One region of the Micromonospora sp. NPDC049204 genome, then DNA from elsewhere that is predicted to be linked to it. Evidence: riboswitches for the same ligand, from Rfam matches in the RefSeq annotation. Region 1 holds a riboswitch; the other holds the start of a gene.
The links. A riboswitch is a leader RNA that binds a small molecule or an ion and turns the genes downstream of it on or off. The one in region 1 is predicted to bind cobalamin.

Region 1 (7,106 bases):
CGCCACGATGTCGCCCTTCGCGCCGAAGACGTGCGGCCCCCGGCTGCTCCCGTGGAACCCGGCGTCCGCCCAGTCGGGCAGCGACTCCGTCTGGACCGGCGAATGACAGCCCGTCGCGGCACTCGCGGAACTCCCGGCACTCGCGCTACTCCCGGCGCTCGCGGTGGCGGCGGGCGGCGCGGCCGACCCACGGTCGGTCGCGGTCGCGCATCCCGCCAGCAGAACCACCGATGCCGCCAGCAGCGGCCGGCCCCATGAACCCATCTCGACCCTCCGGTACGTGTCGACGACTCACCTCATCTTCAGGACACCGGTCGCGCCCGTCCGGTTCCTAGCGCAGGGAGCGGGCGATCTCGATCGCCTCGGCCCTGGTGACCGCGCCCTCGAGCCGGTAGCTGACGTCGGCGTCCTGCCAGATCAGCGTCGAGGCGGCAAGTCGGGCGCTCTCCTTGCGGACCACTCCCGAACGGTCCACATACGACAGCACGTGCGGGCCGTCGACCCACACCGCGAAGTCGCCGCTGACCTCGACCCAGTCCGCTCCCGGCAGGATGACCTCCTTGTGGAACGACAGGTTGAGGCGACCGTCGAACGCGTCGACGCGCAGCGCACCGCCGTCGTAGAGCAGCGTCGCGACCCGGCAGGTGCCCGCGGGGTCGGGGTCGGCGACCAGCACCCGCTCGGGCGGACCCAGCTTCGCCGGCAGGCGGATCGGGAACCGTACCCTCCGTTGTGCCTCGTCCAGGCCCACGACCCGCTGCCCGGGCAACGGCGACGCGACGCCGCTGGGCACCGTCGGCGTGGGCGCGACGGCGATGCTGACGCCGGCGAAGCGCAGCAGCCCGGTCACCGCGTCGGCGACGGCGGCACGCGTCGGCGGCAACACCGCCACCAGCAGCAGGGCGGCCAGCGCCGCCGCGGCGAGCGGACGCCACCGCCGCACCGGCCGGTGCAGCCGTCCGCGAACCTGGGCGCGCACGTCGGGCGGCTCGGGCGTCTCCAGCCAGGCGGACAGGTCCCGCAGTTCCCGTTCGAGGTCACCCATGCCGGACCTCCTCCCGGTCGAGCAGGCCGCGAAGCTTCGCCAGGGCCCGGGACGTGCGCGACTTCACCGTGCCCCGGGCCCAACCCAGTGCCGCCACCGTCTCCTCCTCGCTGAGGTCGAGGAAGAACCGGCAGACGATCACCTCGCGGTCGCGTACCGGCAGTTGCCGCAGGGCCCGCACCAGCGCGGCGCGGCGCTCCCCGGCGAGGACCGCGCCCACCGCGCCGTCCTCGGCGATCTCCGCCGTCGGATCCGCCGCCGCGGCACGCAGGACGAGGCCGTCGCGGCGGCCGCGCGACCGGTGCAGGTTGCGGGTCTCGTTGGCGACGATCGCGAGCAACCAGGACCGGAAGGACGACTCGCCCCGATAACGGGACAACTTGCGGTACGCCTTCACGAACGCCTCCTGGATGACGTCCTCGGAGTCCGAGCCCGCCCCGAGCAGCGACGCCGTCCGGTACGCGGACGCGGTGTGCCGGGCGACCAGGAGGTCGTACGCCTCCAGGTCACCGGAGCGAGCGCGGGTGACGAGCGCCTCGTCGTCCAGGGGAACCTCCGTTCGGGTCACACTCATGACACCGCCCACGCGTGGCGGGTTCCACCCCCGTCGGATCAGCTGTCTCCCACCCGGCGTGCAGCGTATTGCCAGGATTCGGTGCTGCACTGGAGGGGCGTCGAGGGAAGGGGTGGGGCATGAGCTGGTTCAGTCGCCGGTCACGGGGCGCCGAGGCGACCCCGACGAAGCTGGACCGGGAGGCGACCCGGGACGACCTCGCCGCGCTGGAGGCGTTCGTCACGAGCCGGCGCGGGGTGGAGTTCTACCTGGAGCCGGAGACCACCGCGACGGACACCACGGTGGTGGCGATCGCCCACGACGGGGAGTGGATCCGCCGCCGTACCGGCACCCCCCGCGCGGCCGGGTCCATCGCCCGCAAGCACGCGGTGCCGCTGTACGAGGCGGGCCGCACCGGCTACCCGGAACGGATGCGGACCTGGAGCCGCGCCCACCCGGAACGCCACGCCCGCTGAGGCGAAACGTCCACGAATCATGCTGCCGAGCGACCCGATATCGGGGTCGATCATGGAGGTGTGGTGCCTAGTTTGGCCACGAAAGGCTGCTTTGTCGCCCACCACAACCCCATGATCGACAAGGCGGGACTGCGACCAGGTGGTGTCCCGACGTTGGAGCCGTTGTTGCCCGTGCACTCTCGTCGTGTGAGCGGTGGCGTGATCACCGGCAGGTGATCAATGGGGATCCGCTGGGTGAGGCGGAAGACCAGTCATGCCTTCCGCACATGCGAGTGATCGCTGAACGAGCGTGAGGACGGGCGGTAGGAGCAGATCGTTGCCGCCGATCGTGGCGACAGCGTGTGCGCTGTGGGGCGTGCCGTCGACGTCGACGACGAGCGCACCGGCCTCTCGGGCGATCACGACGCCCGCGACGGTGTCCCAGGGCTTGTTGTTGAGCATGATGAACGCGTCGATCCTGCCCTGCGCCAACCAGGCGAGGTCGATCGCGGCCGAACCGTGCATGCGGATCCGTTGGACGTGCCGGGTGAGCTGCTCGGTGATGGCGAGTCTCTCGGCGTTCTTCCGGCTGGCGTCGGCACCGACCGCGTAGTCGCCGATGGCGACGACGGCGTCCCGGAGATCGGTGACCTGGCTGGCGCAGATGCGTCGGTTGTCGGCATAGGCGCCGTGCCCCTGAACGGCGTGGTAGCGGGTGCCGAGGAACGGCAGGTCGATGACGCCGAGGACGGCGTCTGTGCCGTGCAGGAGGCCGAGGGAGATCGCGCACAGGGGTGAGCCGTGGACGAAGTTGACGGTGCCGTCGACGGGGTCGAGTGCCCAGGTCAGTGCGCCGGTGTCGCCGCTGCCGCCATACTCCTCGCCGAGGAAACCGATGTCCGGCGCCGTGGCGGCCAGATGCTCGCGGACCGCTCGCTCGATGGCGTAGTCCACCTCGGACGCCATGTCACGGTCACCCTTGAAGGTCAGCGCGCCGGGCTGGAGCGTCCGCATCAGGTCGTGTGCCAGGTCGACGGCCTCCTGTGCGAGGGGGAGGAGGCGGGCGTGGTCAGTCATAGCTGGCGGCTGCGCTCCCAGAGTGAGGTGAACATCTCGTCGAATATCGGGTAGAGGCCGGAGGGACTCGTGTCGCGTTCGATGACCATCGTCGGGCAGTCGACGCCCCGCATCCGCGGTAGGTAGTGCTGGACGACGCAGAGTCGGTCATCGATCAGAAGCACGTTGGCGCGAATGGACTCGTCGTAGACGCCGATGGCCAGGTGGTCTCGGACACCTGCGGGGAGTGCACGCCCGTTTTCTCGGCTGGCTGTCACTGACTCGCCGGCCGCGCCGCTTCGAGCACGAGTAACCCAGGGCTGACCCCGTGGGTGCTGAATCGTCTACGACATCAGCTCCAGAGGGAGTCACACAGACACTCGGCTCCCTCTGCGGGATCACTCCGCCACCGGCCAATCAGCTCGCCGTCTCGTGGTCAGGCAACCCCGCGCACCTATATTTTCCCAGGTCAATGTGATGAGCGCGGCCGGGCGGTGCCAGGGCCGGCGTTGACCGGCGGCGGAGGGGTGTGGCAGCATTCGCGGCCTGACGGCAGTGAAGGAAGTCGGTGCGATTCCGACGCGGTCCCGCCACTGTCACCGGGGAGCGATCCCCCCTCGTGAGTCACGACCGTGTGTCTGCGGTTGGAAGGCCGGGGGAGAGCGTCGATCCGGAAGCCAGGATACTTCGGCCGTCGGGATGTACCCCAGGGCGTGGACACCCGAGGAGGACCCGATGACGCACAGCGTCTCATCCATTGACGATCATCGTCATGAGCCGTTTGGCGGGCACTGCACCGCGCCCACAACCGGCCGGCCCCGCACGTCCCGGCCCGGCCGTCGCGGCGTGCGCCAGACCGCTGGCTTCCGGTACCGCTGACCTGGGCGTCCGGCGCTGACCGGCCCCGACGTCCGCGTCGCTGAGCCCGGCCGAGCCGTCGTACCGGCTGACGCCGCACCCACCCGCTTCGTCCAGGTCGCCTCCGTAGCGGCCAGGGCGTCACTCTCCGGAGCCCGCCGTGCGCATCCTGCTGCTCTCCACCGCCGACACCGACCTGCTGGCCGCCCGCGCCAGCGGCGCCGACTACCGGCTCGCCAACCCCGCGCGGGTCGCCGCCGACGAGGTGCCCGCCCTGCTCGACGGGGTCGACCTCGTCGTCGTACGCCTGCTCGGCGGTCGGCAGGCGTGGCCGGACGGCCTCGCCGCGGTGCTCGCCACCGGTGTGCCGACGGTCGTGCTCGGCGGCGAGGCGCTGCCCGACGCGGAGCTGATGGCCATCTCCACAGTGCCGTCCGGGGTCGTCACCCAGGCGTTGGCGTACCTCGTCGAGGGTGGGCCGGACAACCTGGGGCAGCTCGCCCGGTTCCTCTCCGACACGGTGCTGCTCACCGGCGAGGGGTTCGCCCCGCCCGCGCCCACCCCCGCGTACGGCGTGCACGGCGAACACCCGACCGACCCGCTGCGGCCCACCGTGGGGATCGTCTTCTACCGGGCGCACGCCCTCGCCGGCAACACCGAATTCGTCGACGTCCTCGCGGACGCGGTCCACAACGCCGGCGGCAACCCGTTGCCGATCTTCTGCGGCTCGCTGCGAGGGCTGACCACCGGCGCGGGACCGCTCGGGCTGTTCGCCCGCTGCGACGCGCTGCTGGTCACCGTGCTGGCCGCCGGTGGCGCGGTCGCCGCGGACGCCTCCGGGGGCGGCGACGAGGACGCCTGGGACGTCGGCGCCCTGGCCGCCCTGGACGTGCCGATCATCCAGGCGCTCTGCCTGACCAGCACCCGCGAGCAGTGGGCCGGCAGCGACGCGGGGCTGTCCCCGTTGGACGCGGCGATGCAGGTGGCCATCCCCGAGTTCGACGGCCGGATCGTCAGCGTGCCGTTCTCGTTCAAGCAGATCGACGCCGACGGCCTCTCGGTCTACGCGGCCGACGCCGACCGGGCCGCCCGGGTCGCCGGGATCGCCGTGCGCCACGCCCGGCTGCGGTACGTCCCCAACGCCGACAAGCGAGTCGCCGTGGTGCTCAGCTCGTACCCCACCAAGCACTCCCGGGTCGGCAACGCCGTCGGGCTGGACACCCCGGTCTCGGCGGTCCGACTGCTGGCCGCGTTCGCCGAGGCCGGCTACCACCTGGGCGACGCGCCGGTGCCCGACGACGGCGACGCTCTGATCCACGCGCTGATCGCCGCCGGTGGTCACGACGTGGAGTGGCTGACCCCGGAGCAGCTGGCCGCCGCCGAGGCGCGGATACCGGGGCAGACCTACCGGCGGTGGTTCGACCAGGTGCCGTCCGAGCTGCGGGAACGGATGCGGGAACACTGGGGTGAGCCGCCCGGCCAGCTCTACACCGAGGGCGGGGACATCGTGCTCGCCGGGCTGCGCTTCGGCAACGTGGTGCTGCTGATCCAACCGCCGCGCGGCTTCGGGGAGAACCCGATCGCCATCTACCACGACCCGGACCTGCCGCCGAGTCACCACTACCTGGCCGCGTACCGCTGGCTGGCCGCCCCGGTCGCCGACGGCGGCTTCGGCGCGGACGCCGTGGTGCACCTGGGCAAACACGGCACCCTGGAGTGGCTGCCCGGCAAGGGCCTCGGCCTGGCCGCCGACTGCGCCCCCGACGCGGTCCTCGGTGACCTGCCGCTGGTCTACCCGTTCATCGTCAACGACCCCGGCGAGGGCACCCAGGCCAAACGTCGCGCGCACGCCGTGGTCATCGACCACCTGGTGCCGCCGATGGCCCGCGCCGAAACCTACGGCGACCTGGCCAAACTGGAACAACTGCTCGACGAGTACGCCACCGTGCAGGCCCTCGACCCGGCGAAGGTGCCCACCGTGCGGGCGCAGATCTGGGACCTCGTCCGCGCGGCGGAGCTGCACCACGACCTGCACGCCGAGGCGATGCCCGACGCGGATGACTTCGACGAGTTCGTGCTGCACCTCGACGGGTACCTCTGCGAGATCAAGGACGTGCAGATCCGCGACGGGCTGCACATCCTCGCCGACGCGCCCACCGGTGAGCCCCGGGTCAACCTGGTCCTCGCGGTGCTGCGCGCCCCGCAGATCTGGGGTGGCGCCCGCTCCCTGCCCGGCCTGCGGCAGGCGCTCGCCGTCGCGTACTCCCTCGACGAGCAGGAGCTGCTCGCGGCACCGGGCGAACGACTGGCGGTGCCCACGGCGCTGACCGACGTGGTGGACGGGCCGGCCGGCACCGCCGCCGACGCGGTCGACCTGATCGAGGCCCTCGCCCGGCGGTTGGTTATCGGGATGGAGACGCTCGGCTGGGACGCCGAGGCCGTCGACGCGGTGGTTGTCGAGGTGACCGGCCAGTCGATCCCGGACGTCGCCGCTGTGCTGCACTTCGCCGCCACCGAGCTGGTGCCCCGGCTGGACCGGACCACCGACGAGCTGACCAATACTCTCGGCGCGCTCGACGGCCGGTTCGTGCCGCCCGGCCCGTCCGGTTCACCCACCCGGGGCCTGGTCAACGTGCTGCCCACCGGCCGCAACTTCTACTCCGTCGACCCCAAGGCCATTCCCAGCCGCAACGCCTGGGACGTCGGGGTGGCCCTCGCCGACTCGCTGCTGGCCCGGCACCTCGCCGACACCGGGTCGTACCCCCGCTCGGTGGGTCTGACCGTGTGGGGCACCAGCGCGATGCGCACCCAGGGCGACGACATCGCCGAGGTGCTCGCGCTGCTGGGCTGCCGGCCGGTGTGGGACGACCGATCGCGGCGGGTCACCGGCATCGAGGTGGTGCCGACCGCCGAGCTGGGCCGGCCGCGTGTCGACGTGACCGTGCGCATCTCGGGGTTCTTCCGCGACGCGTTCCCGCACGTGGTGGCGCTGCTCGACGATGCCGTGCGGCGGGTCGCCGCCCTGGACGAGCCGGACGAGGACAACTACCTGCGGGCGCACGTCGCCGCGGACCTCGCCGAGCACGGTGACGAGCGGCGGGCCACCGCCCGCATCTTCGGTTCCAAGCCGGGGGCGTAC
Region 2 (7,106 bases), on a different contig from region 1:
CACCGGCGGTCAGGACGACGGCCAGCCCGAACGCTCCGGCCAGGCGCCAACCGCGCGGGAACCGGGTACGGAAGCCGGCGGCACGGGTCGCCGAAGCCACCTCGGCCCGCCGGGCGACGTGGGCGCTCAGATCTCTGAGGAGCTGCTCCTCGAAACCCTCGGTCGACTGTTCGATCTTGTTCATGGCGTCAGCTCCGTCTGCTCAGGCGAGGGTGGTGGCCGGGCGGGCGAGCACGGCCTGGACGACGCGACGGGCACGGTGCAGGCGGACCCGGGCAGCGACCGGGGACATCCCGACCACGGTCGCCGCCTCCGCGACACTGAGGCCGTCCACGGCGACGAGTTCGACAAGCGTTCGGGTGCCCTCGGGCAGCTCGCTCAGCGCCCGACAGGTGTGGCGGGCCGCCGACTCGGCGTCGATCCGCTCCTCGATGCGGGCGATGTCATCGGGGCCGAGGTCCCGTCGTCCGGCCAGTCGGCCGGTCACCCGCAGCCGTTGGGCCGCCCGACGCCGTTCGTCGCCGATGACGTTGCGGGCCACCCCGTACAGCCAAGCGACCTGGCTCCCCCGGTCCGGCCGGTAGCCGTCCGCGGACTCGATCACCGCCAGGAACACGTCGGCGGTCAGGTCGGCGGCGAGGTGCGGGTCGTCGACCCGCCGCGCCACGAACCGGCCCACCGCCTCCAGGTGCCGCCGGTAGAAGACCTCGAAGGCCACCGGATCGGCCCCGATGCCGGAGATGTCACCTCCCGCTTCGCTGGGCTCACGCACAGGCTGTCCCCTCTCGTCACTCACACCTCTTCTTCGTAAGCCGGACCGCTGGTGTTACCAAACCCCCCGCCCGAGGCGGCACGGGCCGGTCAGCTGGGCAGTCGCCCCGTTGATGCGGCATGATCGAAGCACCGGCGACTGGCGGCACGGGGATGGTGAAACCATCGGGGAGCCTCTCGCGGGCGTCGACCGCCTGGGCGCCTGCGTGGAGAATCCGTCATGACCACGACCAGTGGATCCGCGCAGCACCACACCCCGTCTGGCACGGCTCGGCTCCTGCCGGGCGCACCCGTCGCCGAAGCCGTCCTGGCCGAGACCGCCGCCGCTGCCGCAGCACTCCGCAGCCGCGGGATCACACCGAGCCTCGCCACCATCCTCGTCGGCGACGACGACGCCAGCGCCGGCTACATCGCCATCAAGCAGCGCCAGGCCGCCGCGCTCGGGTTCGCCTCCCCGCACGTGCATCTGCCCGCCACCGCCACCCAGGCCGAACTGCACCAGGCCATTGCCCGCTTCAACAGCGATCCCGCCGTGCACGGACTGCTCGTGCAGTACCCCGTGCCGGGGCATCTGGACTACGACGCGGCGCTGCTGACGATCGACCCGGACAAGGACGTCGACGGCATGCACCCGCTGAACATGGGGCGTCTCGCCGTCGGCCTGCCCGGCCCGCTGCCGTGCACCCCCGCCGGCATCGAAGCCCTCCTGGCGTACCACGAGATCCCCGTCGCCGGTCGTGAGGTCGTCATCCTCGGTCGCGGCGCCACCCTTGGCCGCCCCCTGGCGATGCTGCTCGCCCAGAAGCGTCCGACCGCCAACGCCGCCGTCACCGTCGTCCACACCGGCGTGCCCGACTGGGACCGCTACACCCGCCGCGCCGACATCCTCGTCGCCGCCGCGGGCGTACCCCGGATCGTTCGGCCCGAGCACGTCAAGCCCGGCGCCGTCGTCATCGGCGCCGGCGTCCGCTACGAAGGACGGCGCCTCCTACCGGACGTGGACGAAGCGTGCGCCGAGGTCGCCGGCGCCATCACGCCCCGGGTGGGCGGCGTCGGTCCGACCACCGTCGCGATGCTGTTCCGCAACGCGGTACGCGCGGCCGAGCGCGCGAGCGAGTAGCCCGGCAGGTGCGTCGGGGGAATTGCGGACAACCGCACCGCCACGGGCGCGAGTTTGCTATCCAGCGGCGCTCAGCAAGCAATACGGGAATGAGCTTGGATTCGGCCCGAGCCAGGCAACGTGTTGTTGATCACGAGCACACCGCCGCCGATCGGGCTTGTGGCTCGGCTCATAGTCATCCGCGCCTTGCTACCCAAAAGTAGCGGCATATATTTCCGCTGTCCTCGGTCGAGATGGGGCGCTCCGGTGATGCACGACGGCGTGGTCGACGACGAACTCCAGATCCGATCATTTGAATACATGCGGGCAGGAACATCATCTTGAACAGCATTCCGTCGCTTCTTCTCGTGCACGGTGCCTGGCACGGGCCCTGGGTCTGGCAGTCGCTCATCGAGCAGTTTCCGGATATCGACATCCACACCGTCGCGCTACCCAGTAGCGGCAACGACCCCGCTGCCCTCGGTGACCTCTACGACGACGCTGCCGTGGTCAAAGCCGCCGTCGCCGCCATCGACGGACCGGTCGTGGTCGTCGCCCACTCCTACGGTGGCGCACCAGTCACGGAGGCGCTCGCTGCCGCGGACAACGTACGCCGAATCGTTTATCTCGCCGCTTTCCAGCCGGATGTCGGCGATTCGCTCTTCTCCACCGCCGGCGGCGTTGCTCCGCCGTGGTGGGAGGTTCACGAGCGGACGGACCTGAAGGGCAGGGGTCACATCGAACCGTCGCAGCCCCGAGAGGTCTTCTACAGCGACGTCGATCCGGAAATCGCGGAACAGGCCGTTGCACGACTCGGGCTCCAGTCCTGGGCCTCGACGCAGCAGCCGCTGACCGAGGCCGCGTGGCGCACCATTCCCAGCACCTACCTCATTTGTGCGGCCGACAACGCTCTTCCGCCCTTCGCGCAGGAGCTCATGGCCAAGCGGGCCGAGCGGGTGTTGCGCATGAACTCCTCGCACTCGCCGTTCCTTTCTCAGCCCGCCGAGCTGGCCGCGCTGATCCGGGCGGAACTTTCCGCCTGACGCAGACGGCGCGGGTAGCGGCCGTCGCCCGGCCGGACATGCGACCGGGCGACGGACCGCCACCCCGCAGGCAGGGGCGGCCGCTATGCTGCGCGGTGGCACAAACGTTGCGAGGTGCCCCGCGCGAGTGGGGAGAATCGGGAAGCCGGTGTGAGTCCGGCACGGGCCCGCCGCGGTGACCGGGGAGCTGCCACCCACGCGTACCAGACGCAGCCACTGGCCCTGAGGGGCTGGGAAGGCGGGTGACCAGCGGAGATCCGGGAGTCCGAAGACCGGCCTCGCGTCATCGCCCCGTCAGGGGCGCGAGCGCAGCGGGAGCCTGCCTTGAACAACGGACTCTACGAGACCATCCACCGCCGTCGGGACGTACGTGCCCAGTTCACCGGGGCGCCGATCCCCGCGGATACGTTGGATCGGATCCTCACGGCGGCGCACGCCGCGCCGAGCGTCGGCCTCTCCCAGCCCTGGGACTTCATCCTGGTCCGCGATCCTGAGCTGCGGCAGCAGTTCCACCGGCACGTGGAGCGGGAGCGGGACACCTTCGCGGCCACTCTCGACGGTGCGGCGGCGGAACGCTTCGCCCGGATAAAGATCGATGGCGTACGAGAGTCGACGTTGTCGGTCGTGGTCACGTACGACCCGGAGCGGGGTGGGCCGGCCGTGCTCGGCCGTCACGCGATCGCCGACGCCGGCCTCTACTCGGTCTGTCTGGCGATCCAGAACCTGTGGCTGGCCGCAACCGCCGAGCAGCTCGGGGTCGGCTGGGTCTCGTTCTACCGGGAGTCGTTCCTGCGCGACCTGCTCGGCATCCCGGCCACCGTCCGCCCGGTGGCGTGGCTCTGCCTCGGCCCGGTCACCCATCTGGAGGAGACGCCGGACCTGGAGCGGCACGGCTGGCGTCAGCGACGTCCGCTGTCGTCGGTGATCCACCAGGATCGTTGGTCCGAGTGACCCGCACACAAACGAGCCCCGGGCGCGCGAACGCCCGGGGCTCGTCGCTGACGTGTCAGCTGCAGCCGCTGGTGGAGCCGCAGCCCTCGCAGACGTAGCAGCTACCGGCGGGGCGCATCTTCGTACCGCAGGTGAAGCAGAGCGGCGCGTCGGCGGCCTTGCCGATCACGGCCTCCAGCAGTTCGGTGCTGGAACCCACGCTCGGAGCCGGCTTGGCGGCGGCCACGTCGGCCATCTCCTGGGCCGGCTGGGCGACGGCCTCCGACTTGGCCGGGGCCTCCACCGGAGCCGAGGACGCCATCGCGGTGAGCTCCGCGCCGGTGACGGCGGCGGCCTCCGCGTCGGCCTCGGCCCGCAACTGGGCGGCCCGCTCCGAGGCGGTGAAGATGCCCAGCTCGGCGCGGCGCTCGTAGGGCAGGAAGTCCAGCGCCAGGCGACGGAAGATGTAGTCCATCACCGAGGCGGCCATCCGCACGTCCGGGTCGTCGGTCATGCCGGCCGGCTCGAAGCGCATGTTGGTGAACTTGCTGACGAACGTCTCCAGCGGCACGCCGTACTGCAGGCCGATGCTGATGGCCACCGAGAAGGCGTCCATCACGCCGGCCAGGGTCGAGCCCTGCTTGGACATCTTCAGGAAGACCTCGCCGAGGCCGTCGTCCGGGTAGGACGACGCGGTGAGGTAGCCCTCGGCGCCACCGACGGAGAAGCTGACCGTCTCGGACGGGCGCTTCTTCGGCAGGCGCTTACGCACCGGCCGGTACTCGATGACCTTCTCCACGGCGGCCGGCGCGGCCTCGACCGCGGCCGGCTCGGTGGCCTTGTTGGACTTGGCCACCGAGAGCGGCTGACCGACCTTGCAGTTGTCCCGGTAGATCGCCAGCGCCTTGAGGCCGAGCTTCCAGCCCTCGAAGTAGATCTTCTCGACGTCCTCGACGGTGGCCGCCTCCGGCATGTTGACCGTCTTGGAGATGGCGCCGGAGACGAACGGCTGGATGGCCGCCATCATCCGCACGTGACCCATCGGGGCGATCGTCCGCTCGCCCATGGCGCAGTCGAAGACCGGGTAGTGCTCCGGCTTGAGGCCCGGGGCGTCCACCACGTGGCCGTGGTCGGCGATGTGCTCGACGATCGCCTCGACCTGCTCCTCGGGGTAACCGAGGCTGCGCAGGGCGCGCGGCACCGTCTGGTTGACGATCTGCATCGAGCCGCCGCCGACCAGCTTCTTGAACTTGACAAGCGCCAGGTCCGGCTCCACGCCGGTCGTGTCGCAGTCCATCATGAAGCCGATCGTGCCCGTCGGGGCGAGGACGCTGGCCTGGGCGTTGCGCCAGCCGAACTTGTCGCCGATCTTGTTGCCCTGGGTCCACTGTTTGGTCGCCTCGCGGACGATCGCGGTGGCCACCGGGCTGGTCGGCTTGATCTCGTCGTTGGCGGCGGCGTGCTTGCGCATGACCCGCTTGTGCGGCTCGGCGTTGCGGGCGTAGCCGTCGTACGGGCCGACGACGCCGGCCAGCTCGGCGGAGCGGCGGTACGCGGTGCCGGTCATCAGGGACGTGATCGACGCGGCGACCGAGCGGCCCTGCTCCGAGTCGTACGGCAGGCCGGTGGCCATCAGCAGGGCGCCGAGGTTGGCGTAGCCGATGCCGAGCTGCCGGTAGGCGCGGGAGGTCTCGCCGATCTTCTCGGTCGGGAAGTCCGCGAAGCAGATCGAGATGTCCATCGCGGTGATGACGAACTCGACGGACTTGACGAACTTCTCCACCTCGAAGCCACCGTCGGCGCGGAGGAACTTCATCAGGTTGAGCGAGGCCAGGTTGCACGAGGAGTTGTCCAGGTGCAGGTATTCCGAGCACGGGTTCGACGCGGTGATCCGCCCGGTCTCCGGGCAGGTGTGCCAGTCGTTGATCGTGTCGTCGTACTGCAGGCCCGGGTCGGCGCACTCCCAGGCGGCCTGGGAGATGGTGCGGAACAGCTTCTTGGCGTCGACGGTGTCGATCACCGAGCCGTCCAGCCGGCCACGCAGGTCGAAGCCCTTCTCGTTCTCGACCGCTGACATGAACTCGTCGGAGACCCGGACCGAGTTGTTGGCGTTCTGGTACTGCACGCTGACGATGTCGGAGCCGCCGAGGTCCATGTCGAACCCGGCGTCGCGCAGGGCGCGGATCTTGTGCTCCTCGCGCGCCTTCGTGACCACGAACTCCTCGATGTCCGGGTGGTCCACGTCGATGATGACCATCTTGGCCGCGCGGCGGGTCGCACCGCCGGACTTGATGGTGCCGGCGGAGGCGTCCGCGCCGCGCATGAAGCTGACCGGGCCGGAGGCGGTGCCGCCGGAGGAGAGCAGCTCACGCGACGAGCGGATCCGCGACAGGTTGACCCCGGAGCCGGAGCCGCCCTTGAAGATCAGCCCCTCCTCCTTGTACCAGTCGAGGATCGAGTCCATCGAGTCGTCGACGGCCAGGATGAAGCAGGCGCTGACCTGCTGCGGCGACGGCGTGCCGACGTTGAACCAGACCGGCGAGTTGAAGCTGAACACCTGGTGCAGCAGCATCCAGGTCAGCTCGTGGTCGAAGATCTCGGCGTCCGCCGGGCTGGCGAAGTAGCCGTACTCCTCACCGGCGGTGCGGTAGGTGGTGACCACCCGGTCGATCAACTGCTTGAGCGACCACTCCCGCTCCGGGGTCCCCACCGCGCCCCGGAAGTACTTGGTGGTCACGATGTTCGCCGCGTTGACGCTCCACGACTGCGGGAACTCGACCCCCCGCTGCTCGAAGTTGATCGAGCCGTCCCGCCAGTTCGTCATCACGACGTCGCGGCGCTCCCACGCCACGTCGTCGTACGGGTGGACCCCCTCGGTCGTCCACACCCGCTCGATCTTCAGCCCCGCGCCTGCCTTGCTCCGTGAACGGCTAGTTGTCACGCCGTCGCCCCCCTCGTCTGCGCGGTCACCCACCGCGCGTCCTGATCTCTCGAAAACAGTGAAGTCAGTTGGTACGGCCGGCGGCCTCGACCGCGTCGGCCCGGCCCTGCTCCCGGGCTCGCGCCACGGCCCGCAACGTGTCGATCTCGCGCTCGAAGTCGGCGAGCGAGTCGAACGAGCGGTAGACGCTGGCGAACCGCAGGTAGGCGATCTCGTCCAGGTCGCGCAGCGGACCCAGGATCGCCAGGCCCACCTCGTGACTGGGGATCTCGGCGGCCCCCTTGGCCCGGACGGTCTCCTCCACCCGCTGCGCGAGCAACGC

Region 2: another riboswitch for cobalamin. It lies ahead of bluB (5,6-dimethylbenzimidazole synthase); the one in region 1 lies ahead of cobN (cobaltochelatase subunit CobN).

Annotation. Positions count from the first base shown of each region.
Region 1 covers NZ_JBEZDC010000028.1:41,309-48,414, reverse strand. Annotated here, with positions in the region: gene AB0A90_RS33455 (hypothetical protein) at 1-264, opposite strand, end outside; gene AB0A90_RS33450 (hypothetical protein) at 332-1,045, opposite strand; gene AB0A90_RS33445 (RNA polymerase sigma factor) at 1,038-1,619, opposite strand; gene AB0A90_RS33440 (hypothetical protein) at 1,739-2,074, shown strand; gene AB0A90_RS33435 (inositol monophosphatase family protein) at 2,291-3,130, opposite strand; gene AB0A90_RS33430 (DUF5919 domain-containing protein) at 3,127-3,387, opposite strand; cobalamin riboswitch at 3,668-3,797, shown strand; gene cobN (cobaltochelatase subunit CobN) at 4,128-7,106, shown strand, end outside.
Region 2 covers NZ_JBEZDC010000007.1:154,167-161,272, reverse strand. Annotated here, with positions in the region: gene AB0A90_RS15940 (CU044_5270 family protein) at 1-184, opposite strand, end outside; gene AB0A90_RS15935 (sigma-70 family RNA polymerase sigma factor) at 203-772, opposite strand; gene AB0A90_RS15930 (bifunctional 5,10-methylenetetrahydrofolate dehydrogenase/5,10-methenyltetrahydrofolate cyclohydrolase) at 992-1,891, shown strand; gene AB0A90_RS15925 (alpha/beta hydrolase) at 2,212-2,913, shown strand; cobalamin riboswitch at 3,009-3,209, shown strand; gene bluB (5,6-dimethylbenzimidazole synthase) at 3,238-3,864, shown strand; gene AB0A90_RS15915 (vitamin B12-dependent ribonucleotide reductase) at 3,920-6,817, opposite strand; gene nrdR (transcriptional regulator NrdR) at 6,849-7,106, opposite strand, start outside.